4 regions of the Cellulosilyticum sp. WCF-2 genome follow, and region 1 is predicted to be linked to each of the others. Evidence: riboswitches for the same ligand, from Rfam matches in the RefSeq annotation. Region 1 holds a riboswitch; each other region holds the start of a gene.

Region 1 (7,973 bases):
TTCTAGTACATTTTTTTCACTAAACTGAGATACTTCTACTGTTTCATCAATCTTTAATAAACCTGCTTTTTGTGCTTCTAATAAAGCACGTCTTAGATTTGTTACATCATTAGGAACTGTAAAGGTAGCACCCTCTACTACTTCACTAACATCTTTATACTTGTTAGAGTAAAATCCAAGCCCTGCTGTTGGAATATTAATGAGCTTTGTAAGCTCTAATTGATGCTCTTTCTTGAAGTTCTCAAAGTACACATTATGTTGAAATACATTAACATCTACTTCACCTTTTCCTAATGCTAAATTAGGCTGTACATAATCACTAAACTCAATAATTTCTACTTTATAGCCCTTCTCTTCAAGTGATGGTTTAATCGCATATTTCACCATGTCTCCATAAGGTCCTGGGCAGGTTCCAAACTTAATAGTTGTTTTTTCTACTTGTGTGCTTTGATTGGTATCACTACTTGCACTAGCTGTACTTGCAGCTCCTTGTGATCCACTTCCACAGCCTACTAATGTTCCAAGCCCTAAAATGATTGCACCTATTCCATAAACTAATCTTCTTTTCATATATTCCACTCCCCTTATTTTTATTTTTAAATTTTTATAGCTTCTTAAACCAACTTACTTTTTAGTTAAATTAACGGCTATTCTTTCTCCCACCATTTGAATAAGCTGTACTACTACCACTAATAAAATAACGGTAATAATGAGTATGTCTGTTTGATAACGTTGATAGCCATAGCGAATAGCTAAGTCACCTATTCCGCCACCACCAACAGTTCCTGCCATAGAGGAATAACCGATGATACTAATTAATGTCACAGTAATGGCTCTTACAATGCCAGGTAAGGCTTCTACTAATAGCACGTCAAAAATAATATATTTAACACTAGCTCCCATAGCCAGTGAAGCTTCTATGACACCCTTATCTATTTCAGAAAAAGCACCTTCTACAAGTCTTGCTAAAAAAGCTACTGCTGCTACTGTAAGTGGTACGGTTACTGCCTTTGCTCCTATAGTGGTGTGTAATAAAAAATCTGTAAAAGGATAAAGTAGGACCAGCAAAATAATAAATGGAATGGAACGAATAATATTAATCACAAAACCAGAGATTGCATTAACCACTTTATTTTTGTGTAACAAAGGAGAAGCTGTGATATAAAGTAATAAGCCAAGAACCGTCCCAAAAACGATTGCAATAATCATGGATATCCCTACCATGTAAACAGTTTCTGTTGTTGCCTGCCATAGAGCTTCTATTAATTCACCTGTTTTCATGCGATTTCACCCTCCTTTGGAATAATTAATTCTATTTCTTCAATATTTTCTCCTATATACTTAAGTGCTTCATTAATAGCTTTAACTTCTCCCTCTATACTAACTACCAAGACACCCACTGGCTTTTCTTGAATGTAATCAATGTGACCATGTAGAATGTTAAGTACAACATCATACTTCTTGTTGGTATAAGCAATAATAGGCTCTAGGCTCTTGTCACCCCTATAAGTCAACTTGATGATTTCCCCATTTGCTGCATTAATAATCTCCTCTGGTACCTTTATCTGAGTCTTTACTAATCTTTTTGTTAATGCTGATTGGGGACTAGCAAATAACTCGTAAGCGCTATTAACTTCTATAATTTCACCTTGACTCATTACTGCTACTTTTGAGAACAACCTTTTAGCTACCTCTAGTTGATGCGTGATAAACACAATAGTAATCCCCAACTTAGCATTAATTCCTTTTAAGATATCCACAATTTCCTCAGTTGTTTGCACATCTAATGCAGAAGTTGCTTCATCGCAAAGTAAAATCTTTGGATTCGCTGCTAAAGCTCTTGCTATACCTACCCTTTGTTTTTGCCCACCACTTAAACTAGCTGGATAAACATTTTCTTTATCTTCTAGGCCCACTAGCTCAAGTAATTCTTTAGTTCTAGTTTGCCTTTGAGCTTTAGGATAATCCTGGACTTTAAGAGCAAACTCTATATTTTCCCCTACTGTTTTTCTTGAGATTAAATTAAAGTGTTGAAAAATCATGCCGATTTTCTTTCGTAATCCCCTAATCTCTGTAGAAGAAAGTTTTGTTACATCCTCTCCCTCTACAAAAACACTGCCTGAAGTAGGCTTTTGTAATCCATTAATGGTTCTTACTAAGGTGCTTTTACCTGCGCCACTCCCCCCAACTATTCCAAAGATTTCTCCTGGTTCTATATGAAGTGATACATTACTAACGGCATTAACGATTTGATTTTTTTGTTTAAAGCTTACATTTACTTGTTCAAAACGAATCATTGTAGCACCTCCTAAAAATGTTTTTTTATTTGCGTTAATCTCTCTAAAGCTAGCTCTAGTGTTTCTGGTTTTTTAGCAAAGTGGAAACGTATATATTGATTAACAGGTTCTTTGAAAAAACTAGAACCTGGTACAGCTGCTACGCCTACTTCTTTAATAAGTCTTTTTGCAAATTCGTAGTCTGATGAAACACCAAATTCTTCAATATCAACCATGACATAATAAGCACCTTCTGGCTTAAAGTACTTAAGTCCTATGCTATCAAGCCCTGACAAGAACAACTCTCTTTTCTTTCCGTATAACGCTGTAAGTTCTTTATAGTAGTCATCTTCTAATTTAAGTCCTACTGTTGCAGCTTCCTGAAGAGGGGCTGCTGCTCCTACTGTTAAAAAGTCATGTACCTTTTTACATTGATCAATAATAACCTTCGGTGCTATTACATAACCTAATCTCCAACCTGTAATGGAATAAGTCTTTGAAAGTGAACTACAAGAAATAGTTCTCTCAAACATGCCAGGTAGCGATGCAAAGTAATGATGTTTATATGGTTCAAAAACGATATGCTCATAAACTTCATCTGTAATGACATAAGCGTCATACGCTTTAACAAGCTGTGCAATGTCTAGTAGCTCTTCTTTAGTAAATACCTTTCCAGTTGGATTAGATGGATTACAGAGAATCAAAGCTTTAGCACCTGCTTTAAAAGCTGCTTCAAGTTCCTCTTTATCAAAGTTAAAGGCAGGTGGTTTAAGTGGAATGTAAATGGGCTCAGCTCCACAAAGCACTGTATCTGCTACATAGTTCTCATAAAAAGGTGAGAAGATAGCAACTTTGTCACCGCTATCGCAAATAGCCATCATAGCTGTCATCATGGCCTCTGTACTACCACAAGTGACTACGATATTTTCATCTGGGTTTAATTTAATCCCCATAAAATGTTCTTGCTTCTTGGCTAAAGCTTCTCTAAAATTTTGTGCTCCCCAAGTCACTGCATATTGGTGCGGCCCCTCTATGGCTACCCTTTGTAATTCTTCTATTAATGCCTTAGGTGGATCAAAATCAGGAAAACCTTGTGAAAGGTTAATAGCCCCATGTTGGTTAGCAATACGCGTCATCTTCCTAATCACGGATTCTCCAAACCCATCTAATCTATGACTTAACTTACTCATCTTGTTTCCTCCCTTTAATTAACCTTGATCTTGTAGTTTCTTTCATTTTTCTGTGTTTTTCTGCCTACTTCATTTAAAAGTAATATTTTACAAACTATAAAAGCTGCTTTCTTAAGATAAGAAAGCAGCTTTTAAAATTCACTATGCTACATACTCTTATCTTCCAAACCACTTCTGGTTTGCTGGAATTAGCACCTTGAGCATTTTATAACATGTTCAGGTTGCCGGGCGTCACTGGGCCAGTCCCTCTGCCTCTCTGGATAAGAAATTATTCACTTGGTTTTATTTCCTAGTTGTTTTATATGTTTAGTAGTATATTTTTATTTTTTTAAATTGTCAACTATTTTTTAATATATTTTTTATTTTATTTTCTTTTTAATTTCCCTTGAAGTTACTAGAAATTTCTTTTTTTATAGAACCATTAATGGATAAGTTTTATTTATTATTATTTTCTTATTTGCTTTAGTCTTTGACTATCAATAACTTTTTCTTTTTGGACTGTCACATTTTTAATTCCTTTAAAATAAATATATTTACTAGGAATTAAATTTGATGTATACTCTCTTTAATTTAAAAAATTTGATATATTACAAAATTTATTGCCAATTTAAAGGAGGTTATTTTATGAAATTTGAATCAAAGGTTATCCATGGTGGTATCTCTGAAGATGCCTTTACAGGCGCAGTTAATATTCCTATTTATCAAACATCTACTTTTAGACAAGAAGGGATTGGTAAACATAAAGGCTTTGAATATGCACGCACAGGTAATCCTACAAGACAGGCTTTAGAAGAACTTATTAAAGATCTAGAAGGTGGCATCGCTGGTTTTGCTTTTGCTTCTGGTTTAGCCGCTCTTTCTACAGTTCTTATGCTTTTTAAAACAGGAGATCATATTCTTCTATCTGATAATGTCTACGGTGGTACTTTTCGAGTAGTCGATAAGGTATTCGTTCATCTTGGCATTTCTTATTCTCTAGTAGATACTTCCGACCTTGAAGCTGTTCAAAAAGCTATCACGCCTACTACTAAAGCCATCTTTATTGAAACACCTACTAATCCATTAATGAAAATCACAGACCTATCAGCGATTAGTACACTCGCCAAAAGTCATAACCTCATTTCGGTTGTTGACAACACGTTTTTAACCCCTTATCTTCAACGTCCTATAGAACACGGCATAGACATTGTTGTTCATAGCGGCACCAAATATTTAGGCGGACATAGTGATGTGGTTGCTGGGCTTGTAGTTGTTGCTCATGAAGACCTTAAAGAACGACTTGGCTTTTTACAAAATGCTGTAGGTGGGATACTTGGCCCCCAAGATAGCTTTTTACTTATAAGAGGTATTAAAACATTGGCTATTAGATTAGAAAAGGCTCAAGCTAATGCTAAAGCGATTGTTGATTTCTTACACACTCTACCTCAGGTAAGTAAAATCTATTATCCAGGTTTAGGCGCTATGATTTCTTTTGAACTTAGTGACCCCGAGGTCGCTCTAAAGCTCGTAGAAAATGTTAAACTCATTGCTCTGGCAGAAAGTCTAGGAGGTGTAGAAAGTCTTATTTGCCTTCCAGCAGCTATGACACATGCTTCTATTCCTGTAGAACAAAGAAAGGCCTTAGGTATAACAGATGGTTTACTTCGTCTTTCTGTAGGCATCGAAGATGCTGACGACTTGATAACTGATTTAACCCATGCACTTAATCTTTCTATATCTGAAGGAGGTACATCTCATGCACTATATTAATGATATTCGTGAACTTATTGGTAATACCCCACTCTTAAAACTCAATCATATTTCTCCTAATCCTGATATTAATATCTTTGGTAAACTAGAATATCTAAACCCAGGGGGAAGTGTTAAAGACCGTATTGGCCTAAAGATCTTAGAAGATGCCGAAAAAAATGGGCTACTTAAACCTGGCTATACCATCATCGAAGCTACTGCTGGTAATACCGGTATAGGCCTTGCCATGGCTGCCTTTGAAAAAGGCTATCAACTTAAAATTGTTATTCCTGCTAAGTTTGCTATTGAAAAACAAATACTAATGCGCGCCTTAGGTGCAGAATTAATTGTTACTCCAACAGAAGAAGGTATTGAAGGTGCTGTTCAAAAAGCAGAAGAATTAGCAAAGCAAATCCCAACTAGCTTTATGGCTAAACAGTTCGATAATCTCTCTAATAGAGAAGCTCATCGTCAAACAGGTAAGGAAATCTATGATGCCCTTGATGGGAAGATAGATATCCTCGTAGCAGGAGCAGGCTCCGGTGGTACTATTATTGGCATTGCCTCCTATTTAAAAGAGAAAAATCCCAACATCAAAATTGTACTCAGCGACCCTAAAGGCTCTATTCTAGGAGGTGGGGAAGAAGGTACCTACCATATTGAAGGTATTGGTAATCATTTCATTCCTTCTTTATTTGATGCTTCCTATGTCGATGAGGTAGAGAAAATTTCCGATGAAGAAGCTTATTACTATGTACAGCTATTAGGCAAAAAAGAAGGTGTATTGGTTGGTTCTTCTTCTGGTGCAGCTATGGCTGGTGCCATTAAGCAAGCTTATAAAGCTAATGGTAAGGTTAATATTGTAGCCATCTTCCCTGACCGAAGCGAGCGCTACTTTAGCCAGAATCTTTATAACTTCGATATGAATCTCTCTGACTATCGCTTTAATGACCTATTTGATAGTTGGGCTACTCATTATGACGAAACTGTTTACACAAAAAAGGGTGAGTATTATGAAGTCTTTAAAAACTACGAAGAAATTTTAAGAGAAACTGTCTCTTTTATTAATTCACCTACTTCTGCTACAGTCTTAGATATTGGTTCTGGTACAGGTAATCTAGGAGCCGTTGCAGCTAATTCAGGTTATAAAGTAACTGCCATTGAGCCAAATGCTAAAATGAGAGAATTAGCGTCAGCTAAATATCCTCATATTCCTGTTCAAAATGGTTCTTTTCTCTCTTTAGATATTCCTGATGCAAGCGTGGATGCTATTATTTCTAGCTACGCTTTCCACCACTTACAAGATGAAGAAAAAGCTAAATCTATAGCCTTTATGGCTTCTAAGCTTCGCCAAGGCGGTCAAATTATTATTGCAGATACCATGTACGAATCTCCCGAGGCTGCTTCAGCTGTATTAAATTGGGCTGAAAACTATGGCTTTACTCATCTTGCTCAGGATTTAAAAACTGAATTCTATACCACTCACGAAATCCTCGCTCATGCATTTGAAACGGCTAATTTCCGGGTAAGCTTTAAGCAAATGAATCAATTCGTATGGATTTTAGTTGCCACTTTGAACGCATAGTTTATCATATTCATACTCCTAAACCGCATAAACTATTACGACACCTTATGATAAAGGAGTGTTACTTATGTTTGATCCAAGAGATACTTGCCTTTTAGATGATGCACTTGCAAGATTTGATGAACTTGTAAACGCTCCTTGTCTACATGAGCTGACTCATTTCCCAGTATCTCCTTCTGAGACTCCTCCTGCCTGCTTAGGCTTTATTCAAATTGAAGGCTTTCCTGTCACAGATACCTTTAAAGCATTTTCCTTTGTTTTAAATGCTCTAGAAAGCCTTCAAATAACCATTGGCTATGTTATACAAGTGCGCAATGAACAACTTTCTATTTATATTGGTATTAAAGGGGATGAATTTTTCTGCGTTGCTCTTGAAATTTTAAAAAATGGGCTAATTCAAACCTTTCCTGGTATTCAACTTCATGAATTAACACCTGAGGAAAGTTGTGAACTAATTGATCAGCTCTTTAGTCCTTGTAAACATAACTCACTTGCAACTATTTCTGTTATCCCTAATACAAGTACCACAACACCCATACTCACTTCATTTAATAATTTAATGGGAAGAAATGAGGACTTTGTTCTTTTTTTATTAGCAACACCCGTGTCTCTTTGTCACATACGATCTATACTCAACGAACTTATTTGTCTATTTAATATCTTGTCTGGCTTCTCTCAAGGTAATCATACTGCTTCCAAAGGCTTAAATAAGAATGGTTCTACTACTGTTACACGTTCTAATACCGAAACCAATGGTAGGAGTTGTACAGACACAAATACTTCTGGCAGTAGTCATAATTCTTCTCAATATAAAAATATAACATCTTCTACTTCTCTTTCTTTAGCAAATAATAAATCTCTGGGAGTTAGCCTGCTTTGTAATGACTCTTGTGGACACGCAACTAATACTAGCCGTGCTTCTGCTGAGGGTATTACTAATAGTGAAGCTGTTGCTTGTTCTAATAGCCGCCTTACTGCTACTAATCTAACAGAAAACGAAGCCATCGTTTTTAGTATTCAGAATAAGTGCGTCGTAGATGCCTTAGCTACTCTTAATTTACTTATCACCCGCTATACCAACTTATTAACCTTACCTGCCTTTGAATTTGGCGCCTATCTTATAGCACCTTGTTTATCAACAACAGTTCGTGGTGCTTATACTTACTTAGGTGTTGCTGATGCCCCCTCCTCTAC
Region 2 (7,973 bases), 630 kb from region 1:
TAGCCTCATAAGCTTCAATAATACCTCTATCTACCTTAAGAAGTGCCATTTCTACTTGTCTTGCTATAAAAGGAAAGCTGGCAACTACCAGTGGCACAATAGCACCTTTAACACCAATGGTTGTTCCTACAATCATTCTAGTAAGTCCTGGGATAGCTGCTATAAGTACAACAAACGGTATAGACCTTAATGTATTTACAATCTTAGAAACAATGGAATAAACTAATTTGTTGTCACAAATATGGTCCTTTGAAAAAACAAGTAGCATGACCCCTACTGGAATGCCTATGAGTGAAGCAAATAGACCTGATACAGAAATCATGATCATTGTTTCATTAAAAGCCTTTCCTAGCTCTGCTGAGTATTCAATTACATTAGGTATTAATTGCTGTAGCATGTTTAATCACCTCCACTTTTGTATTCAATGTTCTATAGTAATCAAGCGCTTTTTGTATCTGCCAATCATCACCTCTAAGCTCAACTATAAGGCTCCCTACAATGCCTGTATAAAGATGCTCAATATTCCCAAATAAGATATTAACTTGAATATCAAAGTCTCGTTCTAACTTTGAAAGTATAGGTTCATGAGCTACTTCACCATAAAAGTTAAATTTGCATACCATACCTGTAAACTGTGTTAAATCTTCTTCGTTAATGATGGTTCCTGAAGAATGGGCAACAAAGTCTTTGGCTACCTGACTTTGAGGACTAGTAAAAACTTCTACAATATCTCCACTTTCAATCACTTCGCCCTTCTCCATAATGGCAATGCGGTTACAAATGCTTTTTACTACTTCCATCTGATGCGTAATGATTACAATGGTAATATTCAGCTTATATCTAATTTCCTTTAGAAGCTGAAGAATAGATTTGGTTGTGGTAGGGTCTAGAGCGGAAGTAGCTTCGTCACATAGCAGAATCTTTGGATCACTGCTTAGTGCCCTTGCAATAGCTACTCTTTGCTTTTGCCCACCACTCAGCTGATTAGGATAAGCATATTTTTTATCTGTTAGATCTACTAACTCTAGTAAGTTGTTGACCTTTTCTTCAATTTCTTTTTTATTCCACTTTAAATTTTTAAGAGGCGCTGCAATATTGTCATAAACATTAATACTGTTCATTAAATTAAAGCCTTGAAAAATCATCCCGATATTACTACGCACTCTAGACAATTCTTTTTTATTCATTTGAGTAAGTATGGCGCCGTCTACCTCTACTTCTCCTTCATCAGGCCTCTCTAGTAAATTAATGATGCGAATGAGCGTACTTTTCCCTGCCCCACTATAGCCAATTACTCCGAAAATATCGCCTTGTTCTATCTCTAAATTAATATCCTTTAGTGCTTCAACCTTTGTACCCTTTGTATGAAAGGTCTTATGTATATGACTTAATTTAATCATATTTTTTCCTCCCCTCTTCCTAGTTTTTTTCTAGAATACCTGCATTGTCTTCTGGCATTAACCTCAAAAATAGTCTTTTTAAATGAGCAATTTCTTTGAGCTGTTTCTTTGTAAACACATAAGGAAGTTGTCCTTTTTCTATGTTGTTTATCAGTTTAATGAAATCTAATAATTTAATTTCCTTATATTTTCCCTTTTCATATTGCTTAAAGATATAATAAGGAAATACCTTTAAATCGCTTATCACCGTTACTTCTTTTTCCTTATGGATTCCTTTAGTCAATTCAATCTTTATTAGAATCCCAAGTAAAGCATTCAACGTATTAAAATCTCCTACCAGGTTGCCTAACGAATAAGCAATCAGTCCTGTTTTCCTAACTCCTTGTATTGGATCTATGAAGCTATACTTTTCAATAGGCTGCACGACATGAGCATGATTGCCTATAATAATATCTACGCCGCATTCCTCTAATACCCGATGTCCCATATCGATGATGTTTTGAATAGGGTAGGATTCAAATTCTAAGCTCCAATGGAGACAGGCAACTACAATGTCAGCATTCTTTTCCCTAGCAATTTGTACATGTTCCTTCACTAAATCTAGCTTTTCTCCCGGGTTATTCAGCTTGACATGGTTTACTAAATATGGCTTTCCCTCTGGCACTTGATCACCGTTCAGAGTAAAGGTATAAGCTAAGTATGCTACCCTTACCCCATGCTTTTCTATGATGGGAATGTCTCTTTGTTCCTCTATACTTCTAGCTGTCCCAACCTGTTTACAGCCTTTTTTATCAATCAATTCTAAGGTTTCAATAAGCCCTGATTCTCCTTGATTTAAACAGTGATTATTAGCTGTAGAGAAAAAATTAATCCCTCTTCCACCATGTAAATATCTTTCAAACATACCTAGTGTTCCATTAAGCTCTGGCGTACTATTAACACTTCTTGGTGCATTCTGAACTGGTTTAGAAGAAGCTATAGGCGTTTCCAAATTAGCGTAAATGCTGTCTACTCCATCAAAGTAAAAGTCTTCTACCTCATCCCAGAAATGCTCGGTTGTCTCTGGTGTTAACTGGTCTCCTGAAAGTAAGTCTCCACCCGCTGTTAAAGTAAATTTCCCTGTTATCTCAAATGCCTCTGGTAATGAAAATGTAAGGTCTTGCTTTTTAAAATAATCCTCAATTTGACTACCTTTCTCTGCTCTTTCAATCTGCTTTATGTAATACTTATATTTCCACCAATCAAACTCCCCTGGCTGCAAATTACTAAAGTCCCCCTGCACATTTTGGGAATATCTATAAGTATCGCCTTTGATTACTCCTAATAAGCGATATTTTAATTTTTCAGCTGCTAGCGACATTTACTCCACCTCCCTGTTGTTTTAGAAACTCCTTCATCTGTAGAAGATCGTTCTAACCTATATATGTTTTACTATATAAAATACAAAAGCTACTTTCTTATTGATAAGAAAGTAGCTCAAATAAAGCAGAACTCACCTTCTTATCTTCTCAAACTCAAAGTTTTAATTACTCTACGTTTGTAGGAATTAGCACCGTGTACACTTATGGAATGTCCGGTTGCTGGGCATCATAGGGCCTATCCCTCAGCCTCTCTCGATAAGAAACAGTTTTTTATTTCTGTGTTTTTATTTCTTAGTGTTTTAATATGTTTTGTAGTATATATTCTTCGTCGAATATTGTCAATAAAATTGCTTATATTTAAAATATAGTTTTTTCCTATAGCTAGATATTGATTTTTCAAGCTTTTGAACCTCATGTATTGATTTTACTTGGTTTTTACAACTATGAATTTCCACATTTTTAATTCCTAGTATTTTAGTAATAGATTGTTTCTGACACTATAAGTTACTTTTTGAATGAAGGTTTGAAAGCATATTTTATAAATACAAAATTTTTATGAAAATATTAAAAAAATACTTGACAATGACATTTAAGAAGCCTATATTATAAGTGTAATTAGCACTCGACCAATGAGAGTGCTAACAAAACTATAAAAAGGTTTCTTAAAGGAGGAGTTTATATGTTTGGATTAACACCATTCAATCGTCAAGCAGTTCAAAGGAGCAACAACGGATTTGTAGACTTTTATCATGTAATGGATGACTTTTTTAACAATGATCTTCTCAACTTAAGGGATTTTAAGTATGACACCTTTAAGGTAGATATTAAAGAAGATGCTAATGGCTATGCTATTGAAGCAGAGATGCCAGGCGTAAAAAAAGAAGACATTGCCATCGACTATCAGAACGATCAACTGATTATAGCCGTACAACGAAAAGAAGAAATGAATGATGAAAAAGATCAATATATCCATCGAGAACGTCGCATTGCTTCTATGCAGCGTGCGATTAGCTTAAAAGATGTTAAAGTAGAAGGCATTACAGCTAAACTAGAAGAGGGTATATTAAAGATAAATATTCCAAAAGAAGAAGTACCCAAAGCAAAACGATTAATTGAAATCCAATAAAAGTTAAGACTTAGAGGACTACTGCACCAAATTGCAGCAGTCTATTTTTATTGTATAGGAAAGCAGGACTTTCCTATACAATAAAAATAGAGAGCTAGATAGCTCTCTATCACAATATTTCTTAATTTACTCACTCAAAAAAGGTGAAAAATCTATTTCTTTTTTATAGGAAGCCAAAACTTAAATTCTACTGGTACCTTCGAGGGATTGTCAGCTAAAAACCATTCCTTCGAAAAAAGATGTTCTTCTAAATAATTTCGACCGTCAAAATCCACATCATAGCCGCCCATATCCAACATACACTCATATATAGTCTGTGATGATTTTTTCATGGATAAACCTATATCTAAAGTTCCATCTTCATTAAATTCATTCAACACCACATCACCCACAAGAAATAGGCCTTTAGGTGCATCACTCACCTTTGCGCCTAGCAAAGTTGTATTGAGTCCTTCTTCCCCATGCAAAACCATTTGAGCCTTATATTCATGAAAATCATTTTCTTCCCCTGTTGGGTGATGTCCATTAGGTACAAAACCTATATATCTCCTAGCTTCATAGTCATTCAGATTTTTTACAGCCCCCTCTCGTAATTGATTCCATGCCAAAGTTTCAGGTCTGTCACAATTTACTTGAAAGGAAACTACTTTCATATGATTTAATTCTTCAATACGAACTAATGATTTTGAACCAGTCATGATACTACCTCCGTCAAACTTGATTTGGAAAGTGATTGGCTGATATTTTTTGGCTATTCCCAGCTTTCGGACAATCGTTGGCGGCATACCATGAAAAGCTTGAAAAGCTCTCGTAAATGCCTCTGGAGATTCATATCCGTACTTATTAGCTAAATCCACTACCTTTATATCAGTATTTTTAATATCCTCACCTGCAAGAGACATTTTTCTAAACCGCACATAATCTCCTATTGTTAAATCTGTCATGAATGTAAACATTCTTTGAAATCGCGTCAAAGAGCAACAGGCAACACGGGCAACTTCGCAATAATCAATTTTACCTGTTATATTTGACTCTATGTAATCCAAAGCATCATTCATCTTACTTAACCATTCCATCACCAATTTCACCTCTAACAGCAGTATAACTCAAGTTTTCAAAAAGTACCTTGCAAAAAAAATCAGTTGATGCAAGACTTCTGCTTTCTATAATAAGACTATTCTCATTATAGCATATAAGGATTTTGTTCTTCGCATATTTAACTCCATTTTTATAGGACTTTTAATGTCTTATTATAATAAAAAAGCTGTAGATTTACTCTACAGCTTCTTTTTAAATATAACAAAAAGACTTTCTTTTGCTTTGTGTAATGCTGATTTCTATTCACTACTTATTATTTTTTAACCACATGATGGCACTATAGGCATGAATCGCAGCTCCCGTAGGTAATATTTCTTCATTAAAGACAACCTTTGCACTATGCATAGGCTCACCATATAAATCATTTTCGGCTTTTGAACCAGCACCTAACATCATATAAACACTTGGTACTTCATATGAATAAGAAGCAAAATCTTCTGATCCCATACCACCTGACTCAAATAATACTACTGACTTTTCACCTACTAAGTCCTTTACATAGTCTGTTATTTCATGTGCTAAGTTATTATTATTAGTTAGTGGTGGTACAGAAGATAGTTCTATTAATTCTGCTTCGCCTCTAAACATCTTAGCTGTAGAAGTTACTATTTCATTCATTCTGTTAAATATAAATTCGCCTATTTCTTTATCTAAACTTCTAATAGTACCCTCCATAATAACCTGGCCAGGTATGATGTTTGCTGCGTCTCCTCCAACAAACTTTCCTATAGTAACAACCGCTGATTGAGTAGCTGATACTTCTCTAGCTATAATTTCTTGTAAAGATAGATAGATATGAGCAGCTATATTGATAGGATCCACGCCTAGCTCAGGCATTGCCCCATGACAGCCCGCTCCTTTTACAACAATTCTAAATCTATTACATCCTGCTATACTTGTTCCTAAGCCACATAATATGACATTTGAAGGTGTGCCCGAGTGAACGTGCATCGCCATGGCTGCATCTACCTTTGGATTTTCAAGGACGCCTGCCGCTATCATTTTCTTAGCTCCAGTAAAGCCTTCTTCATCTGGTTGAAATACTAATTTTACAGTTCCTTCTATTTGCTCTTGATTCTCTCTAAGTAATTTGGCAGCACCTAAAAGCATAGCCGTATGCATATCATGCCCACAAGCATGCATATAACCATTAGTTGACTTAAAGTCACATTCTGTCTCTTCAGTTACTGGTAGTGCATCCATATCTGCCCTTAACAAAAAAGTCTTTCCTGGTTTATTCCCCTTAATTGTGGCCACTATACCACTTTCACATATCTCTTCCGGTTCATATCCCATAGCTCTTAATTGCTCTATTACAAATGCTTTTGTCTTTGGCAACTTTGCACCCACTTCAGGATCACTATGAATGGTTCTTCTATAACTTACTATGTCATCTTTTAATAATTTAGCTTGTTCAATAAACTTATTCATCATTCTTTCTCTTCCTTTTATTTGTATGAGATTTCCTTATTATTCTTTTGCTTTTAACAGTCTCTTTTAGTATGATATTTTCAGTATATATGATTTTAGCGCTCTTTAATAGCTTCTATCCTTATTTCTATGGTAAAAATGATTTCATTTTACTCCACTAAATCTTGTCAGAAGTATTCTCTGGAGCTTTGGAAATACCTGTAATCTTTTTATGCTTTGTTTTAACCCAAACTGTACTTTTATAAGTAAGCGTACCATATACAATGGCAAAGTACATACATATCGCATAATGAAATTGATTAAGGATATACGATATGTCATACTTATTACAATAGATGGTATAGAAAATAGTATAGATAAAAATCAGTATACTTATACTAATAAACAAAAGGGATATATATGTTTTAGTAATCAATATATATATCCCAATTATTGTAAATAAAAGTACTCTTATAGGGGTATTAATAAACAAAAAGGTATCTACTAGTTGCAAGCTAGGTTTTTTAATGCATTCTCTAATGAGTTTTCCTGTCAGCTTAACACTTACTTGCATATGGCCTCTACACCATCTTACTCTTTGAACAATAGATGGAACCCATCCATCAAGATGTTGATTAAGTACATACTGCTCTTCGACAAACTTGATTTTATATCCTTTTAAGATAGACAGTACACTAAATTCTAAGTCCTCTGTTAGTGTTGTACAATGCTGAAAGTCAACCTCGTCAAAAACCTTTTGATCAATACTAAATCCTGTGCCACTGAGGGATGCTGATAAACCTATGTTATTTCTAGCAATTTGTCTATCATAGGTTGTTCGATTAAAGGCAGTCGTAAAACTTCTTGCAACAAAACTTTCATCATTGGCTGAACATATCCTACATTGAAGTATATCAAACTCTTGGTGATAATAATTAAAGGCTGTAAGCATCTGAGGACTCACCTTATTATCTGCATCTAGTATAACAATATACTGATTATTCCAGAGGTTATGTTGCTTTAAATAGTCAATGCCAGCATTTAAAGCCTTGGGCTTACTTCCCCCTTTCACAGGTACAACTGTCATATTAAAATCGGGATTTTTTTCTTTAAACTGATGGCATAGTATTTCTGTTTTGTCTGTACAGTTATCTGCAATGACAACCACATGGAACAACTGCCTATCATAATCACTATTATATAAAGCCAATAAATTATCGACTATGACTTGTTCCTCATTATGACAAGCAATCAATACAGTAAAAGTGGCAGTCCGATTAAGTACATATTCAATTGGTATATTTCTCTTTTTAAAAGAAAAAAAAGAAATAATAATATCGTATAAAATGGTTAACTCTAATATCCAAAACAGTATAATCATTTGTTATCTCCATTTCGCTTAAGCATACCTATTTAACTTTAAATAGTCGTCTATAGTGTGCCCTTTATTGGCTAAATTTAATAATACTTACCATTTTTATATATAATTTTCCAGTAAATTTGCTTATTTTTAATCACATTATTATGCTTTAAGTATTTTATGTCGAAATAAGTATTATAGTAGAGACAAATAATACA
Region 3 (7,973 bases), 1.8 Mb from region 1:
GTAACCAAGCTAGATCCCTATAGAGACATCATCAAAAAAGTAGTCATTAAATCTTATGAAGGTTTGGTAAGGAATGGGCTTAGTACTGCTCTTGAAAAGTTAGATTTAGCTCAGATGATAGAAGAACGCATTATGGCATTTGATACTTTAGAAATGGAAAATTTAATTCTTGAGATTATGAATAAAGAACTTAATAGGCTAGTATGGTTAGGCGCTTTACTTGGTGGTATTATGGGGTGTGTAATGAGTTTTTTCTAAGAGATAAAAAGTTATTTATGATTAGAAAAAGTGCTGATTTTCATAGGGGATAGGCATATTGACTAGAATAGTGTTGAATAAACCTAGGATTAGTGGTAAGATTCAATAAGAGGAAGTATATAAAGTCGCAATAACAGGAAGGGAGATGGACAATGAGACAGCAAAGAAAATGGGCAGTTTTTCTCATTATGAGTTTAATTGTAAGTACATTTTTAGTAGGTTGTAATGGGGAGAATGGGCCAAAGCCAACACAGGAAATTGAAAGCCCGTCACCTACCGCCACAGCAGAAACAACAGAAAGTAGCTATAATAGCGCTTTTGAAAAATATAATAACAATATTACTGAACTAGGGCTAGTTATTAATGCGCCAGATCAGGAAGCCATCAATAGCTTACCTCAGGTAGAAACCTATAAACAGATGGATACAAAAGATAATCTAATGATTATACCCAAATATAACGGTTCAAAAATTACAATTAGCAAAGTAGAGTATACAGGTGAACGCTTTATTGCAAAAGATACCTTATATGCAAAAGAAGGAACACCAGAAGGTTATGGTCTACTTCTGTATGCTGTAAGACCAGAAGGTATTCCGCAGATTATGATTACAGTGACCTACAAAAATAAAAGTATTGACTATGTTATAGCTGAAGATGGGAAAAATGGTCATGAAGGTATTGAATATCTAAAGCTTGAAACAGATGATATGGGGATGCCCCATTCAGGCGAAATGATTACACCTATTCAAGATGCTACATATTTAGAAGGTTTAAATCGTTTTAGTAGTTTTGATGTAGATTTTGATTTAGATGGTAGCAATGAAACCATTGAGGTCTACTGTCAAGGAGAAATAACGGATGATGGCAGTTATTTTTTAGATGATGGCCAAGTTTGGACCTTAGTTGTCAAAAAAGGTGATGATATTTATCCGTTATTTGAAAAAAGTTATATTCAATTAGGCGGCTTAGAATATTTAGTTTATATAGATTATAACGATTATGAAAGAGTACATGTATTAGTTCAGTATAAAGCTGGAGCAGGTATGATGACATTTGATTGTGTTTATGATGAAGAAACTGGTAACTTTAGGCGTGATACAGTTTATGAAGCAAGTAATATCAACATTTTGAAAGATTGGAAGTAAGATAGAAAACTGTGTTTAAAAGTGAGAGCTTTTAAACACAGTTTTTTGATGTAATCACATGATAATAGATAATAAAGAATTGTAAATAGGTGATAGGTGATTTAGCAATAGCAGAAGGTTATGATTTTAAAAGTAAGTCTATAATGTTATGAAAATAAGTCCAAATGAAACATGCCTATCAATCAATTGACAATGATTATGTAAACACTTATGATAGAAGAAGTTGTTTTGAGATAAGTGAGAAGGATAGGTGAAGAATGTTGCTAGTTGTTGGTGGGATGATAGGTCTGGGAAAAACCAGTGTTGCAGAGCTTTTAGGAGAGCATTTTGGAACGGAAGTATTTTATGAAAGTGTAGATAATAATCCAATTTTACCTCTTTTTTATACTTCAAGTGAAGAAGAAATAGAAAAGAAAAGATATCCCTTTTTATTACAATTACATTTTTTAGATACACGTTTTAGAAGTATTAAAAGTGCATTGTATCATGATAATAACGTACTTGATCGTAGTATTTATGAAGATTGGTATTTTGCTAAAGTTAATAATGACCTAGGAAGAATCTCGGATTTAGAATTTCAAATGTATGATCGTTTGTTAGATAATATGATGCAAGAGTTAAAGGAACTTCCTAAGAAAGCACCTGATTTAATGATTTATTTAAAGGGATCATTTGAAACAGTGCTATCGCGTATTATGAAACGTGGTAGAAGCTATGAATTAGATGCACAGCTTGAAGCTTATTATAGACAACTATGGGAAGGATATGATGAATGGGTGATGAGTCATTATCATGCCAGTGAAGTTGTAGTCATTGATATGGATCGCTATGATGTAGTAAGCCGCAGGGAAGATGCGTTAGAAGTATTAGCATTAGTAGAAAGCAAATTAAAGATGATTAGAAAAAAATAGAAATTATTTCTTGACTTTTCAAATTAACATGATTATACTAAGTATCAATAGAAAAGCTTATCTAGAGAGGTGGAGGGAACAGGCCCTATGATACCTCAGCAACCACACTTAAGTGAAAGGTGCTAATTCCTGCAGAACCTAAGGTTCTGGAAGATAAGGGCGGATGAATCAAAGCAAAGTAAACCTCTCTTATTTTTAGTGATCATTAAAAATAAGAGAGGTTTACTTTGTTTCTAGAAGGAGGAAAAAATGGAGAAAGTATTCAATCAGCCAATTATATCTTTACAGAATTTAAGTAAAACCTATTCAGTAGATCAAGGAACATTCACGGCATTAAAAGATGTTAACTTAGATATTTATAAAGGAGACATTTATGGCATCATTGGTATGAGTGGCGCTGGAAAAAGTACCCTCGTAAGATGTATTAATTATCTAGAAGAGCCAACCAAAGGTAAAGTATACTTTGATGGAAAAGATTTAGGTACATTAAGTGCGGTAGAATTTAGGAAAGCCAGACAGTCTATGAGTATGATTTTTCAACAATTTAATTTGTTGATGCAACGTACAGCAGAAGATAATGTTTGTTTTCCATTAGAAATTGCAGGTATGAAGAAAAAAGAAGCAAGAGAAAAAGCTAAAGAGTTATTAGCGGTAGTTGGGTTAAGTGATAAAGCGAAATCATATCCTTCACAGCTTTCAGGAGGGCAGAAGCAAAGAGTAGCCATTGCTAGGGCATTAGCTACTAATCCTAAGGTGCTTTTATGTGATGAAGCCACATCGGCCTTAGACCCAAGTACAACTCAATCTATTTTAGCATTGCTAAAAGAAATTAATCAGAAGTTTGGTATTACCATTGTTATTATTACCCACGAAATGAAGGTTGTAGAGGAGATTTGTTCTCATGTTGCCATTATTGCAGATAGTCAAATTGTAGAGGTTGGAACAGTAGAAGAAGTGTTCACTCATCCTCAAAGTCAAGTAGGGCAGCAACTCGTTTATCCAAATGGCATGCCACCTAGTCAGTACATAGGCACGAAATGTGCACGCATTATTTTTGATGGCAGTTCAGCTTATGATCCAGCTATAGCAAGTATGATTTTAGAGTGTAAGGCTCATGTCAATATTATCTATGCAGATATGAAACAGGTAGGAGATAAAGCAATGGGACAAATGGTACTTCAATTGCCAGAGGATACAAGTCAAGCAATGCGTGTCTTAGATTACTTAAGACAAAGAGAACTAATTGTAGAGGAGGTTATGTAAAATGTGGGATGTTGAAATGATTAAAACCATTACAATAGGGATATTCGAGACCTTATACATGACCTTATTTTCTACTTTATTAGCTTATATGATAGGTTTACCTTTGGGTATAGCCTTAGTTGTTACAGAAAAAGGAAATTTATTGCCTAGTAAATGGCTTAACAGCATTTTAAATGTGATAGTCAATATAACACGCTCAGTACCTTTCTTGATTCTACTTATTTTTATTCAACCTTTTACAAGATGGGTGGTGGGAACCACTATAGGGTCAACAGCAACTGTTGTACCTTTAGTTGTAGCAGCAGCCCCTTTTATCGGGCGAATGGTAGAGTCTTCTATTAAAGAATTAGATCACGGCATTATCGAAGCAGCTCTTTCTATGGGAGCTACACCTTTTCAAATTATCTGGAAAGTGATGTTACCTGAAACGAAACCTTCTTTATGGATAGGTGCTTCTATTACAGCTACAACTATTTTAGGCTATTCAGCAATGGCTGGCTTTACAAGTGGTGGTGGTCTTGGAGATATTGCCATTCGTTATGGCTTTTATCGTTATCAAACAGAAGTGATGTTAGTAACGGTAATCTTATTAGTCATTATCGTTCAATGTATTCAAGGTATAGGTATGAAAATAGCAACAAAGCAAGATAAAAGAAAATAAATCTTAATGAAAACCAGGGGGAAATAAAATGAAAAAATTATTAACTTTAAGTTTGGTAGCTGTATTATCACTTTCACTTCTTGCAGGTTGTGGCAAAAGTGAAGCAAGTAATAAAATTGTTGTAGGAGCATCTACATCACCACACGCAGAGATTCTAGCAGTAGCAAAACCTATTTTGAAAGAAAAAGGCTATGATCTTGAAATTAAGGAGTTTTCAGATTATGTGCAGCCTAACCTAACACTTGAAAATAAAGAATTAGATGCTAATTATTTTCAACATAAACCTTATTTAGATGATTTTAATAGTAAGAATGGTACACATCTTGTATCAGTAGCAGCTGTCCACTATGAGCCATTTGGCATTTATCCAGGAAAATCATCTAGTATAGATGATATCAAAGATGGAGCTAAAATTGCGGTACCCAATGATACAACTAATGAGGCAAGAGCTTTAATGCTTCTTCAAGATTTAGGTATCATTACTGTAGATGAGTCAGCAGGTTTAGCAGCAACTAAAACAGATATTACTTCAAATCCTCGTAACATTGAAATAGTAGAAATTGAAGCAGCTCAGCTTGTACGTACACTTCAAGATGTGGATTTTGCAGTTATTAATGGTAATTATGCTATTCAAGGTGGACTTAATGTAGAAGAGGATGCTCTAGCAAAAGAGGCAGCAGATTCTTTAATGGCCCAAACTTATGCTAATATTTTAGCTGTACGTGAAGGCGACGAAAATAGAGAAGATATTAAAGCACTTATTGAAGCTTTAGGAAGCAAGGAAGTAAAAGACTTTATTGCAGAGAAGTACCAAGGTTCAGTGGTAAGCTTAAATTAATGATAGAGAGCTGTTGTATTAGCAATTTTATTTGTTAATACAACAGCTCTTTTTTATTTAGTACCATGCTATGAGATTAATAACATTAAATAGGAAGAAATTTGAATTCAACAAAATGACTTAGTAGGTGTCTTTACACATGTATTGATTATTTAAGAGGATGATGTTATATTAAATAAAGTATAACTTGATAAGTGAGGCGAGAAAATGAATGTAGTTAATACAATAGAGCAAATTAGGTCTTTAAAAAAACAAAAAAATGCACTTATTGTAGCACATTATTATGTAGATGATTCCGTGCAAGAAATAGCAGATTACGTAGGAGATTCTTATTATTTAAGCAAAGTATGCATGGATAGACCAGAACAACTGATTATCTTTTGCGGTGTTAGATTTATGGGGGAAAGTGCTAAGATTCTTAATCCTTATAAACAGGTAGTTATGGCAGAGGAGCATGCTGATTGCCCAATGGCTCATATGATAGAAATAGAAAAGATTAGAGAAATGCGAGCGGCTTATAAAGATTTAGCGGTTGTATGCTATATTAACTCAACCACAGAGATTAAAGCAGAAGCCGATGTGATCGTCACTTCCTCTAATGCTTTAGAGATTGTGGGTCAGCTACCCGAAAAAAATATTTTCTTTATACCAGATGAACATTTAGGTCGTTATATTGCTGAGCAATTACCAGAAAAAAATTTCATTTTTAATGATGGTTTTTGTCATGTACATACAAGTATTACAGTAGAAAGTTTAAAGACTGCTATGGCTGCGCAACCAGAGGCCAAGGTTCTAGTTCATCCTGAGTGCCCTAAAGTCATTACAGAATTAGCAGATTATGTAGGAAGCACTTCAGGTATTATTGATTACGCTACTCATGACCCTGCTGAGAAATTTATTATTGGGACTGAAATGGGTATTCTATATGAACTTAAAAAGAAAAATCCTCACAAGCAATTTTATGCCGTAGGTCACAGACAATTTTGTCCTAATATGAAACGCATTAGTTTAGAGGATGTCTACCATGCCCTAGATACATTAAAGCATCCTGTTGAATTAGACGAAGAAATGAGAAGAAAGGCAGAAGGTGCTCTTAGTAAGATGCATCAATTGGCAAAATAAAATGAAACAAGCATATGATGTAGTCATTGTAGGGACAGGTGTTTCAGGATTATTTTGTGCACTTCATTTACCTGAGACTGTAAACATCTTAATGATTACCAAAGGTCAATTAGAAGAAAGTAACTCTTTTTTAGCACAAGGGGGCATTTGTGTTTTAAAAGATGCAGGGGATTTTGAAAGTTATGTAGAAGATACCTTAAAAGCAGGAAAATATGAAAATGATAGAACAGCTGTAGAAACCATAATTCGAGAATCTAGAGAAATCATTAATGAGTTAATTGCTCTAGGTGTAGATTTTGACAAGGAAAAAGGTGAACTAGTTTACACAAAAGAAGCAGCACACAGCACGAATCGCATTTTACATCACAAAGATGTAACAGGAAAAGAAATTACAAGTAAACTTTTAGCTGCCGTTAAACAAAGAGCTAATATCGAGCTATTAGAACAATGTACACTAGTAGATTTGATTAAAAATAATAAAACAGCATATGGGGTAATGGTCTATTATAAAGGAAGTTATCATGCCGTTTATGCCAAGGATATTGTACTTGCTACAGGTGGTATAGGGGGTATTTTTAAAGCAAGCACCAATTTTTCACATCTAACAGGTGATGGAGTAGCTATTGCATTAAAACATCAGGTACAAGTAGCAGATATTCACTACATCCAGATTCATCCTACAACCCTCTATAGTCAAAAACAAGGGAAACGCTTTTTAATCTCTGAGGCTGTACGAGGAGAAGGTGCGTATTTGCTCAATCCTAAAGGAGAACGTTTTGTAGATGAGTTATTGCCAAGAGATATTGTATCAGCTAGAGTAAGCGAAGAAATGCTTAAATTTCAAACAGATCATGTGTACTTAAGTGTGAAGCACTTAGATGGAGAATATATTAAAAAGCGCTTTCCTAATATATATGAGGCTTGTAAAGAAGAAGGGTATGATTTGACCAAAGAGGATATTCCTGTTACACCAGCTCAACACTATTTTATGGGTGGTATTGCAGTTGACCTTAGGGGAAGAACATCACTTAAACATTTATATGCAGTTGGAGAAACAAGCCGTACAGGGGTACATGGAGCTAATCGTCTAGCAAGTAATTCACTTTTGGAAGGATTAGTATTTGCTAAAAAGGTTGCACTCGATATAAAAGCAAGTGATATGTTTTTGTCCAAAGGGCCTATAGGTATTCCTATCATTGAGGAATCTATAGAAGAGATAAAAGCAAATTACGAGACTCTTTTATTAGAAGCAATCAAAAGAAAGGATGAAAATTTTTATGTTAGATGGTTTCATAAACAATATAAATGTGGATGAGCATATATTAAATGCAATCAAAGAAGATATCACCAGCGAAGATGTAACGACTATGGCAATTATGAAAGAAAAGCAACAGGGAGAAGTACAACTTATTTGTAAGGAGGATGGCATATTAGCAGGCCTTAGTGTTTTTAGACGTACCTTTGAATTAATAGGAAATATTGAGATGCAAACAAGTTATAAAGATGGGAATGAAGTTAAAAAAGGAGAGATTATTGCTAGTATAAGAGGTGATATTAGAGTACTACTTTCCGGAGAACGTACAGCTTTAAATTATTTACAACGTATGAGTGGTATAGCTAGCTTTACTCATGAATTGGTTGAGGAATTAAAAGGTACAAAGACGACGTTACTTGATACGAGAAAAACGACGCCAGGTATGAGGGTATTTGAAAAGTATGCAGTTAAAGTAGGGGGAGGAACTAACCATCGCTTTAATCTAACAGATGGTGTACTT
Region 4 (7,973 bases), 590 kb from region 1:
GCATCTCCAATAAGTACTAAGCGTTGTCCTTCCACTACAGCTTTCATCAAAGCATGCATCAAAGTAATATCTACCATCGACATCTCATCTACTACAATAACATCCGCCTCTAATGGATTTTCTTCATTACGACTAAACATTTGCTTATTGGTATCTTCTCTCATGTAATTAATTTCTAAAAGTCTATGAATTGTCTGTGCTTCCATACCAGTGGCTTCACTCATGCGTTTAGCTGCTCTTCCAGTAGGTGCAGCTAAGAGCACATCTTCACCAGCTTTTTGTAGCATGTGTAAAATAGCATTAATCGTAGTAGTCTTTCCTGTTCCTGGCCCTCCTGTAATCACAGTCACACCTTGAGTAAGTACTTGTCTAACAGCTTCTTTTTGTTCTTCTACTAATTCAATTTTTAGTTCCTTTTGTGTATTAATCAGCTCTTTTTCTACATCTAACTGACTATCTGCTTGATACAGAGCAGCTAAATCAATAAGTTTTCTAGCTACAGCCTGTTCACTGTAATAAAGATATGAAAGGAATATGCAAGGTACCTCATCGTAATTCTTAATAATAATTTGTTTAGATAAGGTAAGTTCCAAAAGTGCATTTTCAAGTAATGGATGCTCATATTCATCTGCTTGTACATAATCATTATATTCATTTGGTAGTAATAGTTTCATGGCTTCCTCTAACAATTTATTTCTAGGGACATAAGTATGTCCATTAGCTGAAAAACTATTAAGTATATATAAAATACCTGTTTTTATACGATGAGGGTCATCTCTTGCTATCCCCACCTTAAAAGCAATCTCATCTGCTTTCTTAAAGCCAATACCAAATATATCATCCACTAAACGATACGGCGTATTCTTAACGACCTCTGTGGTCTTATCTTTATACTGCTTATATATTTTAATCGCATAAGTAGGTGTAATCCCATATTCTTGTAAAAATAGCATAGCACGTCTCAATTCATACTGGGTATGAAAAATTTCTCCGATTTCTTGTGCCTTTTTTTCACTAATGCCACTTACTTGAGCAAGTACAAGCGGTTCTTCCTCAATCATTCTAAAAGTATCTAACCCAAAATGCTTGACAATTTTCTTTGCTGTCTTGGCCCCTATGCCTTTAATAACACCAGAAGCTAGATATTTTTCCATTCCTTGTACCGTCTTAGGCATACTTCTCTCTAGCATTTCTACTCGTATTTGCCTTCCATATATGGGATGTGTGCTCCAGCTTCCTACAATTTTAACTTCTTCTCCGGCATAAATACCTGCCATTTCTCCCACGCAAGAAAGCTCTTCTCCTTCGTACTCTATGGTACAAACAGTATACCCATTTTCTGCATTTTGATAAATTATATCTTCTATTGTCGCTTCTAAAACCACTTGTTCGCTCAATTTATTCACCACTTTGCTTTCTTATCCATTTATCTTGTCCACAACTTTATTTAAAAAGTATAACATATCCACATTTAGGTCACAATGGCTTACTATTTTATGAAAATTATTGCCTATCTTCTTTTAACTCATACGCATTCAAATTAAATGTAGCATAAAAAATAGGAACCATATACTTAACGGTTCCTATTTTTACTTTGTAGCTTATTCGTTTTCTTACATTTGTTATTTTGTAATTTCACATACCAAGCCAAGTTCAGCAAGTTGGTCTACTGAAACATATGATACACCTTTTTTAACAATAGATTTGATAGGCATATTATTTAACTCTTTAATATAAGTTGTTTTTGCTTTACTATCATAACCTACTGTAAGTCCAACCTTAGCTAAAGTAGCTTTAAGAGGTACATATGTTACACCTTTTTCTACAATACAATCTTTTTGTGCTACTTCAATAACTTGACTAGGTGTAGTCATAGCCATAAGGTCTTCCATAGTGTATACTTTTACACTTGTTGGGAAAGTAATTGCTTTTTTATCTGCTTTTTTCACTTCTGATTTTTCAGCTACGCTAATATCAAATTTTTCTTTATCTACTGCTACTTTAATAGCGGCTGACATATCAGCTACATAGCTATCTTTATTGAATGTATAGCTTGCTTTTGCAGTACTACCAGTAACCATAGGTTTAATTATAGCTTTTGTTTCTGGTCCATAAATAGCTTTTGCTTGTGCAAGAGCTTCTTTGATTTGGTCATCTGTAAGACCCATTGCTTTATAAGTTTCTGTTAATGTAGCTGCTTGTGCATCAATAGCTTCTGCACAAAGATCAAAGAATGCATCTACTAATTGTGAATCTTTAAGTTCAACAGTATAAGTGTTATCTTTTTTGGTAACTGGAACCTCTACTTTAGAATTAGCATAAATATCAAAACCTTGACTTGATAGTTTCGTTATTTGCTCTTTGCTCATTCCTGACATTTCCATAGCACTTGTTAAATCAAGAGCTAAATAGTCTTTACTTACATCTACTAATGTTGATGGATCAACACCTGCCATAGCCGCTACATCTTTAATAAAGCTTGTACTTACATAGAACTTCATACCATCCATATAGAATTTAATAGGTGAAATTTTAAATGGTGCTTTTGTAACGTCAATCTTTTGACCAGAAAATTCAACATTCTTAATAGTCATAGTAGCTTCCATCTGTAAGTCTTTACTATTTGAATAACTTACAACTTCTGCATTTGCCTTAAATGATTCTCCTTGATAAGTAAAGCTTACGTCTAAATTACTTTTTGTCTCCATCGCTTCCCATGTAGAAACTGTCTTTAACTCATTAATTAGTTCTACACCTTGAGCATTACAACCTACCATAGTAAACATCATTACAAATGTTACCAATAAGGCTAATACTTTTTTCTTCATTACAAATCCCCTCCATAAACCAAATTAATAAAATATTTTTTTATTTATACAGAATACTATAGCACATTTAGATTTCGATACCACTAGAATTTATGATTAATTAATAATTGTAATGTAGTTGTAATATTAATTCTTGTTCATGCAAAAAGCGTTGCTACGATTTTTCCTCGTAACAACGCTTTTTTATTTTAATCACTCTCTTACTCTCTCATCTCACAATTCATATACTCTTCTAAAAGGCACTCTAGACAGCAGGATTCAACCAAAGCTTTCCTATACGGATTATATTCTAGTCGCCTACTTCTCTGCTGCAGCTTTTAATATTTCAGCTTTATCAGTTCTTTCCCATGGTAAATCCACATCAATACGACCAAAGTGTCCATAAGCTGCTGTTTGTTTGTAGATAGGTCTTCTAAGATCTAACATCTTAATAATACCTGCTGGTCTAAGGTCAAAGTTATTACGAACAAGTTCTACTAATACTTCATCACTAACAACACCTGTACCATGTGTATTTACGAGTACTGATACTGGCTGTGCTACACCAATAGCATATGCAAGCTCAATTTCACATTTTTTAGCAAGACCTGCTGCTACAATGTTTTTAGCTACGTATCTAGCTGCATAAGCTGCTGAACGGTCTACTTTAGTTGGATCTTTTCCAGAGAAAGCACCGCCACCATGACTTGCATAACCCCCGTAAGTGTCTACAATGATTTTACGTCCTGTAAGACCTGAGTCTCCTACTGGTCCACCAATTACGAAACGTCCGGTCGGATTAATAAAATATTTTGTATCTGCATCCAATAAGTTCTCTGGAACAATTGGTTTAATAACATATTCCATAATGTCTGCATGAATTTGTTCTTGGGTTACTTCTGCTGCGTGTTGCGTTGAAACAACGATTGCATCAACTCTTATTGGTGTATCTCCATCATACTCCACAGTAACTTGTGTTTTACCATCTGGTCTAAGATAATTTAAAGTACCATCTTTACGTACTTCTGATAAACGTTTTGATAATCTATGAGCAAGTGAAATTGGCATTGGCATAAGTTCTGGTGTTTCATCACAAGCAAAGCCAAACATCATTCCTTGATCCCCTGCGCCAATAGCTTCAATTGCATCATCTGTCATCTCACCTTTTTTAGCTTCTAAAGCTTTGTTGACACCCATAGCAATATCTGCTGATTGTTCATCAAGTGCTACAATTACACCACATGAGTGTCCGTCAAAACCATACTCTGGTGCGTTGTAACCAATTTCATTAATAGTGTCACGAACTGTTTTATTGATATCTACATAACAATTTGTTGTAATTTCTCCCATTACTAATACAAGACCTGTTGTAAGTGCTGTTTCACAAGCAACTCTTGCATTTGGATCTTGCGCAAAAATAGCATCTAAAACTGCATCAGAGATTTGGTCAGCAATTTTATCTGGATGCCCTTCTGTTACTGATTCTGAAGTAAATAATCTTTTTGCCATATCATAGCCTCCTTTAATTTTGTGTAAGACAGAAAACCATATAAAAAACCCCTCATTAAAAATGAGGGGTTAGCGTTCGCACAGTCATCCTCATCTTACGTAATAAATACGTGGGAATTGGCACCTTAGCTTTAAACTAGGTTGCCGGGTTTCATAGGGCCCTGTCCCTCCACCTCTCTGGATAAGAATTTTTATTCTATTTTCGATTTATTTTAACATTATTATTTTTTATTGTCAACAAGAGGAACATTTCTTAAACTTCCTCTTCGGTTTTGATAGCTTCATTAGCCATTGCTGCTTTATTTTCATCACTAATCTGCATTTGAGCAGCATATGTATTGGTCATTTGTTTATACATAGCATCAGAAAGACCGATGCCCCCTGCTTTAACCATTTCATCACATAAATTATTGATGTAAGTATCCTCAAACATAGATTCATAATCACCTTTAGCTATCAAACTATCCCCTGAAAGCATAGATGATTTCATTTGCTTAAACATCATGCTGAGCATATAACCTTCAAGTTCATCACAAGCTTCTTTTAGTTCTGTGTCATCTTTCTTTGCCATAGCTTCTGATAAAATAGCCTCAAAATCTTTTGTTCCTGCTGTATCAGCAGACTCCGTAGCTACTTGCTTTTGCAAATCTAATAGACTTGAAACCCCTGAAATTTCCATCTAGCTATCCTCCTTAGCTCTTAAGCTGATTAGCTTGTCCTAACATATCATCGGCTGCTTTAATAGCTGTTGAGTTAATTTCATAAGCTCTTTGAGCAATAATTAAGTTAACCATTTCCTGTGCTATTTGTACATTGGAACCTTCTAGGTAACCTGTACGAATCGTTGTTTTAGTTAAGCCATCATCATCAACCTCTGCTAAAGGCTCTCCGGAAGCTGGTGTTTCTTTATAAAGGTTATCTCCTACAGCCTCAAGTCCTGCTCTATTAGCAAATTGAACAATTCTTATTTGAGCTACATCCATTTCGAGTCCTGTCTCATCTAAATAATAAATATTTCCATCTTGCCCTATTTCAAGCTTATCCATAGGAATTTCTGTCCCTACTACAATAGACTCACCTTCTGTAGATAGTACTGGATGCCCATCGGCTGTAACTAACGCATAACTTCCTTCATCAGGAATCATAGCAAATCTAAAGCTACCATCCCTAGTATAAACCTCAGAACCATCTGTCTGACCAATAGCAAAAAAACCATTTCCAACTAAAGCAAGGTCTGATTCATTACCTGTTTCTTGAAGAATGCCATTTGTATAATCTCTAGAATTAGCTAGCGCACGTACACCATGCCCTACTTGTTTAACTGTAGGTGTCGCCTGTGCATTAGGATCATTAGCTTCTCCCATCGTTGTATAGAGCAAGCTTTTAAAGTTAGTTGTTTCTTTTTTATAAGCTGCTGTATTAACATTAGCCATGTTATTAGAAATGGTATCTACATTAAGTTGCTGGGCGGTCATACCTGAAGCCGCTGTATATAATGCTCTAATCATATTCTTCCTCCTATACTCTACCTAATTCATTAACAGCTTTACCAAGTAAACTATCTTGTACTTGAATCATTTTTTGATTTGTTTCATATGCTCTTGAAACGGTAATCATATCTACCATAGCAGTTACAGGATTAACATTGGCTGATTCTAAATAGCCCTGAATGAGCTGCCCTTCAAAAGGCAGCCTAGCCGCCGTACTACTATATAAGTTATTGTCCATTTTTGTTAATGCCCTACTGTCTTCAAATCTAGCTAATTCTAAGGTATCAATATACTGACCATCTAATGTTACTTCTCCTTGACTGCTAATCACTACATCTCCACCAGTGGCCAGAAATTCTTCGCCTAAAGTAATGGGACCATCTAATCCCATAACAGGATAGCCTTCTTTAGTCACTAAATCTCCATATTGATTAATAGAAAAATTACCATCTCTTGTGTAAGCTTCTCCATTTGGAGTTTGCACTACAAAAAAGCCATCTCCTTGAATAGCCACATCAACCATTTCCCCTGTTGAAATAACTGAACCTTGAGTAAAATCTGTATAGACCTCGTCAATCTTTGCCCCATAAGTAATATTACCTATTGGTCCATTATTAGGCACTTGGTTTTGAGTGTCATTTAATCTCGTCATTAATACTTCTTGAAAAGAAGAAACTACTGCAACATCTTTTTTATATCCAGTAGTCGTTGTATTAGCTAGATCATTAGAAATAATCTCTAACCTTTTTGCCTGTACATTCATACCTGTGGCAGCTGTATAAAGTCCTCTTACCATCTAAAGGCCTCCTTTTTTTAATCTCTTTCTCTTACTCCTTTAGCATATCTATATTCAACCCACATACCTGTTCCGATAGCTACACATGACATAGCATCATCTGCAATCACTGCATTTATTCCTGTCTCCTGCAAAATAAGCTGATCAAGACCTTGAATAAGACTTCCACCACCTGTAAGCACAATTCCCCTATCTGAAATATCAGAAGCTAATTCTGGTGGTGTTATTTCTAACACAGATCGGATACCATCAACAATACTTGTTACTGGTTCTTCTAAGGCCTGTCTAATTTCTTCTGAAGTTACTACCATATTTCTTGGTAATCCTGATACTAAATTACGACCTCTAATTTCTATTTCGGCTGGAACTTCTCTTTTAAATACACTTCCAACATTAATTTTTATCTCTTCTGCTGTTCTTTCTCCAATAAGAAGGCTATATTTCTTTCTCATATACTTAATAATAGTATCGTCAAACTCATCTCCGGCTATTTTTAAGGATTTTTTTACAACTGCTCCTCCTAATGAAATAACTGCTATATCCGTTGTTCCCCCACCTATGTCTACAATCATACTTCCACATGGACGCGAAATATCTATGCCTGCACCAATAGCTGCTGCAATAGGTTCCTCTATCGTATCAACATATCTGGCTCCTGCTTGTTTTGTAGCATCTTCTACCGCCTTTTTTTCCACCTCAGTAACACCACTAGGAACACATACTCCAATGCGTGGTTTTACAAGTCTGTGACCAATAGCTTTGTGAATAAAATACTTTAGCATTTGTTCTGTAGCGTCATAGTCTGATATAACACCTTGTCTAAGAGGCCTAACAGTAGTAATGCTCCCCGGTGTTCTGCCTAACATACGTCTTGCTTCTTCTCCTACAGCTATGACTTCCTTAGTCTTCTCCTTTATTGCTACCACCGATGGTTCTCTAAGGACAATGCCCTTCCCTTTCACATAAACAAGTACATAGGCAGTCCCTAAATCAATTCCGATATCCGCTCCCATTCCAAACATTTGAATTCTCCTTTGTTATAGTAAAATTGTATTTTAGGGTTCACTTCTTTTAGCATATTATAACATTAAAACTCTATTTTTTGCAAAAAATTAAAAAATAATTATAGCACCTCAAAATGAGGTGCTATGTATTAAAATTATTTAATTAAGCTAGAATATTTTTCTTTTGTAGCCAAGCCACCTCTTAGGTGTCTTTCTGCCTTATTTAGTTCTAAAACCTTCCTTGCCTCATTGGCAAGTTTAGGATTAATCTTCTCTAGTCTTTCTGTTACATCTTTATGAACCGTACTTTTACTAATCCCAAACTTCTTTGCAGTTTCCCTTACAGTAGCATTAGAATTAATAATAA

What was found. A riboswitch is a leader RNA that binds a small molecule or an ion and turns the genes downstream of it on or off. The one in region 1 is predicted to bind S-adenosylmethionine.
Region 2: another riboswitch for S-adenosylmethionine. It lies ahead of EKH84_RS05145 (CapA family protein); the one in region 1 lies ahead of EKH84_RS02340 (pyridoxal phosphate-dependent aminotransferase).
Region 3: another riboswitch for S-adenosylmethionine. It lies ahead of EKH84_RS10475 (methionine ABC transporter ATP-binding protein); the one in region 1 lies ahead of EKH84_RS02340 (pyridoxal phosphate-dependent aminotransferase).
Region 4: another riboswitch for S-adenosylmethionine. It lies ahead of metK (methionine adenosyltransferase); the one in region 1 lies ahead of EKH84_RS02340 (pyridoxal phosphate-dependent aminotransferase).

The regions. Positions count from the first base shown of each region.
Region 1 is NZ_CP034675.1:532,829-540,801, forward strand. Features, by position in the region: gene EKH84_RS02325 (MetQ/NlpA family ABC transporter substrate-binding protein) at 1-570, opposite strand, end outside; gene EKH84_RS02330 (methionine ABC transporter permease) at 625-1,281, opposite strand; gene EKH84_RS02335 (methionine ABC transporter ATP-binding protein) at 1,278-2,297, opposite strand; gene EKH84_RS02340 (pyridoxal phosphate-dependent aminotransferase) at 2,309-3,466, opposite strand; SAM riboswitch class I at 3,620-3,733, opposite strand; gene EKH84_RS02345 (trans-sulfuration enzyme family protein) at 4,091-5,215, shown strand; gene EKH84_RS02350 (pyridoxal-phosphate dependent enzyme) at 5,202-6,779, shown strand; gene EKH84_RS02355 (hypothetical protein) at 6,847-7,973, shown strand, end outside.
Region 2 is NZ_CP034675.1:1,159,804-1,167,776, reverse strand. Features, by position in the region: gene EKH84_RS05155 (methionine ABC transporter permease) at 1-397, opposite strand, end outside; gene EKH84_RS05150 (methionine ABC transporter ATP-binding protein) at 375-1,400, opposite strand; gene EKH84_RS05145 (CapA family protein) at 1,420-2,760, opposite strand; SAM riboswitch class I at 2,898-3,023, opposite strand; gene EKH84_RS05140 (Hsp20/alpha crystallin family protein) at 3,441-3,887, shown strand; gene EKH84_RS05135 (helix-turn-helix domain-containing protein) at 4,040-4,963, opposite strand; gene EKH84_RS05130 (M20 metallopeptidase family protein) at 5,232-6,416, opposite strand; gene EKH84_RS05125 (glycosyltransferase) at 6,574-7,776, opposite strand.
Region 3 is NZ_CP034675.1:2,344,928-2,352,900, forward strand. Features, by position in the region: gene EKH84_RS10460 (DUF445 domain-containing protein) at 1-258, shown strand, start outside; gene EKH84_RS10465 (hypothetical protein) at 411-1,403, shown strand; gene EKH84_RS10470 (deoxynucleoside kinase) at 1,661-2,314, shown strand; SAM riboswitch class I at 2,369-2,474, shown strand; gene EKH84_RS10475 (methionine ABC transporter ATP-binding protein) at 2,564-3,577, shown strand; gene EKH84_RS10480 (methionine ABC transporter permease) at 3,579-4,238, shown strand; gene EKH84_RS10485 (MetQ/NlpA family ABC transporter substrate-binding protein) at 4,267-5,076, shown strand; gene nadA (quinolinate synthase NadA) at 5,284-6,198, shown strand; gene EKH84_RS10495 (L-aspartate oxidase) at 6,200-7,513, shown strand; gene nadC (carboxylating nicotinate-nucleotide diphosphorylase) at 7,476-7,973, shown strand, end outside.
Region 4 is NZ_CP034675.1:4,726,013-4,733,985, forward strand. Features, by position in the region: gene recD2 (SF1B family DNA helicase RecD2) at 1-1,397, opposite strand, end outside; gene EKH84_RS21550 (hypothetical protein) at 1,623-2,828, opposite strand; gene metK (methionine adenosyltransferase) at 3,126-4,316, opposite strand; SAM riboswitch class I at 4,404-4,504, opposite strand; gene EKH84_RS21560 (rod-binding protein) at 4,570-4,995, opposite strand; gene EKH84_RS21565 (flagellar hook-basal body protein) at 5,009-5,824, opposite strand; gene flgF (flagellar basal-body rod protein FlgF) at 5,835-6,602, opposite strand; gene EKH84_RS21575 (rod shape-determining protein) at 6,620-7,624, opposite strand; gene spoIIID (sporulation transcriptional regulator SpoIIID) at 7,762-7,973, opposite strand, start outside.